2 regions of the Romboutsia hominis genome follow, and region 2 is predicted to be linked to the other one. Evidence: riboswitches for the same ligand, from Rfam matches in the RefSeq annotation. Region 2 holds a riboswitch; the other holds the start of a gene.
What was found. A riboswitch is a leader RNA that binds a small molecule or an ion and turns the genes downstream of it on or off. The one in region 2 is predicted to bind lysine.
Positions count from the first base shown of each region.

Region 1: another riboswitch for lysine. It lies ahead of FRIFI_RS01520 (amino acid permease); the one in region 2 lies ahead of nhaC (Na+/H+ antiporter NhaC).

Region 1 is NZ_LN650648.1:334,884-337,096, forward strand. It holds gene FRIFI_RS01520 (amino acid permease) at 1-1,152, opposite strand, end outside; lysine riboswitch at 1,429-1,599, opposite strand; gene FRIFI_RS01525 (cell wall-binding repeat-containing protein) at 1,790-2,213, shown strand, end outside.
Region 2 is NZ_LN650648.1:1,992,039-1,994,251, forward strand. It holds gene FRIFI_RS09685 (peroxiredoxin) at 1-154, shown strand, start outside; gene FRIFI_RS09690 (ribonuclease H1 domain-containing protein) at 188-787, opposite strand; lysine riboswitch at 1,007-1,179, shown strand; gene nhaC (Na+/H+ antiporter NhaC) at 1,305-2,213, shown strand, end outside.

The DNA.
Region 1 (2,213 bases), 1.4 Mb from region 2:
TTTTCTAAATCTATAATGGCATATTGCTATTCCAACCCATGCTATAAATCCAGCAAGGCCAGATGCAGCAACTAACCAAACATAAACAGTACTTTCGGCAAATACACCTGTTAAGAAACAAAAAGATGCAACTATAGTAGTTAATATTAAAGCATTTACAGGAACACCTCTTTTATTAGTCTTAGCAAATAGCTTTGGAGCAAGTCCATCCTTAGCCATAGAGTGAAGCATTCTGCTTGATGCATACATACCAGAATTTCCAGCAGATAATACAGATGTTAATATTACTGCATTCATAAGAGAAGCAGCTCCAGCTATACCTGCTTTCTCAAATACCATAGTAAATGGACTTTCAGAAACACCAGCCTGTGTAAAAGGTATTATAGCACCTAAAACTATTATCGTTCCTAAATAAAATATTAATATTCTCCAAAATATGGATTTTATAGCCCTAGGAATAGTTTTTTCTGGATTTTCACTTTCTCCAGCAGCAACTCCTATAAGTTCGGTTCCCTGAAATGAAAATCCTGCAACTAGAAAAATGGCAAAGATTGATTTTATTCCACCATGGAAAGGTCCATCTTTTATAAAATAATTATGAAATCCTATTTCATCAGAACCAATTATACCAACTATCATTAATACACCTATTATTAAAAATATAATTACAGTAACAACTTTAACACCAGCAAACCAATATTCAGACTCACCGTAGGCTTTTGATGATAGGAAGTTTAATCCGACAATTATTATTAAAAATAATAAACTCCAGTAAACTCCTGGTATGTTTGGGAACCAAAATTTCATAACTAAAGAACCTGCAACCATTTCGGCAGCTATTGTTATAGCCCAGTTGTACCAGTAATTCCATCCAAGTGCAAACCCAAGTGCTGGGTCAATAAATTTAGTAGCATAGGAACTAAAAGATCCAGAGATTGGCATAAAAGTAGCCATTTCACCTAAACTTGTTATTAAAAAATAAACCATAATGCCTACTAAACCATATGCAACTAATGCACCACCAGGTCCTGCTTGATAGATAGTATCTCCCATTGCAAGAAATATACCTGTTCCAATAGAACCACCTAGTGCTATCATGTTTAGATGTCTTGCTTTTAATCCTCTTTTTAATTCTTGATTTTGTTCACTCATTTGATTATCCTCCTTATGGTGTAAATTTTCCATAAGTAAGTAACTAAGATAATAAAATTTATCTAACAATAAAAATGCGCTTAGTTTATGTCGCTAACGACTTCGACGGTTACTCAGATATATTTTTATATTATTGAGTTATTGATATACCTTATATAAGTTATCAGTAATTTTAGGTTTACATAAGGTTTTTGTATACAAAAAAAGCCATGAGACTATACCCATGACAAAAATACGTAAATTATATACAAAAAATACAACGTACCGTACGTTTTCATTGAAAATAGCTCTCCACAAAAATGTGACAGTCTTATGCATATTTTACATAAGCCCAGTAAATAGTATCAAAGCCATTAACTATTTACTTCGGCGAAATTTCCTTTTGTATTATTTCATTGAGCTTACCTCCATAATACTACTCTTAAATTTCGCGCCTCTATCTCAGTTATCTACTTGTTGTTTTAAATTATAACCAAAACAAAAAATAAGTCAATAGAAAAGATTAGATTTTGTACAAAAACAATAAATAATAAGTTTACTAACAATAATTGCAAGTGTTAAAATAGAGTTAACATAGTTAGTAAAAATATAACAAGGAGCAAAAGCATTAAATAAAGAAAATTGAGGGGGAAAGCAAGTGACATTATTAAAAAAGAGCATAGCAAGCATAACAACACTATGTTTAATAACTATAAATCTAACTAGTTTGAGTTTTGCAAGTGAGGATATGCAAAAACAAGAATTAAAAAAAGCTATAGAAAAATCGGAACCATTTGTAGTAAGTGGTAATATAAAGGAAGAGAAAAAAGAAGGTATATCACCTCAACAAATCCTAATTAATTATTTAAGCAATGTAGAAAAAACTTCTACTTTCAAAGTCAAATCAAAAGAAGATGATAAAAATGATTCTCAGGTTATAGTAAGACTTCAACAGTATATAAATAATATACCTATCTATGGTTCAGATTTAGTAGGATGCGTAGATTATGACGGAAATATAAAATCAATTTCAGGATATATAGAGCCAACATCAAAGACATTAAAAGGATTTAACTATAATC
Region 2 (2,213 bases):
AAAAGCTCTATATGTATTAGATAATTGTCTTGGTGGCATTTTTTCTTGGACATCGACATATGACCAGGCAAATATTTTGGCAAAAGCTATGTATGATGGTATAAATAGACCTTCTTTTGTTTTAGCTGAATTAGAGGATTTTGGATTAAGTTAAAAATAAAGTCTTGCAAAATACTTTGCAAGACTTTTATATTCCTATAGCTTTCTTTGCTAATTTATCAGCTTCATCGTTATATTTATTACCACTATGTGCTTTTACTTTTACAAACTCAACATTTAACTTATCTTTTATATTATCATAAAATTTCTTATATTTGGTAGTTCCTTCTTTATTAGTTTTCCATAATCCTAAGCACCATTTCTCTATTCCTTCATAATCAAAATATAAAATCAAATTATTTATGTTATTATCTATACAATAATTCATCGCAATCTTTGCAGCTTCTATTTCACCTGCGACATTTCTCATTCCAACTAAATCTTTATCATTTCCTTTTTTGCTATAAGTTTTTATAACTTCTTCATTTTTTATTATAACTACCCCTGAACCATATTCTCTTATTGAATGTTCATAACTACCATCAACATAAGCTTTTACAAGTTCTTTTCCCTCTTGTATTTTTACGCTACTTTCACCATCTATATATGCTTTTGCTTCCTCTATTGTAGTAAAGCTTTTATACTCAGCACCTGAAAAACCATTTATTTGTTCCTTACAATCATTCCATGTATTGTATACTCCATTGTTTCTTCCTTTTCTTACTGCATAAAACTTAACTTTAGCCAAATTTTTCACTTCCTTTAATATAACTATTTATATAAAATTTATTTTCTTCTTAAATTATACATTTAATAACTATTCTATATTAAAATCAATGCTTTTAAAAGATTTATTATTTTACATATTCTTATGAAAATTTCCTTAATTTTTACATTCCTAAATATTTCATACTTTATTTTTTTTGAATTTATGGTATAATCTTTATTATCAAATAAATCGAATATAACTATTGGTAGAGGTCGCATTGTTAAATAGTAGTTTTGTGGAGGTAAGCACGAAGAAGCAAAATAAAAGGTAACTATGCCGAAATATATAAGGGAAGCTTTAAACTTATATATTGGGGTTATGCAAAATATGTATAACACTGTCACATTCATATGTGGAGTGCTATCTTTAGATTAAGCGTATTTTTAATTATACGATTGAATGCTTAAGTCTAGGATAATATCTTTACACCTAGACTTTTTTTATTATCTCTTTTCTCCTTAACGTTATATTCGGTATGAATTTTAGGAGGACTTTTATGACAAAAAAGATTAAAAAACAAGCAACTTTGTTTGATGCACTACTTTGTGTTTCTGTTTTAGTTGCGGTTTTGGTGACATGTTTAGTATTTTTAAGAAAGTATGAAATATCTGCTCATATACCACTTATAATAGGTGCTACATTTGCAAGTGGTGTTGCAGTTTTTAGATTAGGTTTTACTTGGAAAGAATTAGAAGAAGGTATACTATCTACTATAAATACGACAATGCAGTCAATACTTATACTTTTAGTAGTTGGTATGATAATAGGTACTTGGATAGCTGGTGGTATAGTTCCTGCTATGATATATTGGGGTCTTAAAATATTATCACCTGGAATATTCTTAGTGGCAACTACTTTAATCTGTGCTATAGTATCTATTTCTACTGGTTCATCTTGGACAACAGCTGGTACTGTAGGTATAGCTCTTTTAGGTATCGGTAGTGCCTTAGGTATACCTGGTAAAATAGTTGCAGGTGCTATAATATCTGGAGCTTATTTTGGGGATAAGATGTCTCCTTTATCTGATACAACAAACTTAGCTCCTGCTATGGCTGGTTCTACTTTATTTGATCACATAAAACATATGGTATATACAGCTGGTCCTGCTCTTTTAATTTCACTTGTATTATACGGTATAATAGGAATGAAATACGCAGGTTCTGAAATGGATATATCTCAAATAAACCAAATTCAAAATGCTTTATTGAGTAATTACAATACATTATCTCCACTTTTGCTTTTAGTTCCTGTTGCTGTTATAGCAATGGTTATATTTAAAGTGCCTACAATACCAGCACTTATAGGTGGTGTTATATTAGGTGGAGTTTGTGCTGTAGCATTCCAAGGTGCTTCTGTCGCTGATATACTTGTAGTTGCTAAGACTGGTTATGTTTCATCTACTGGA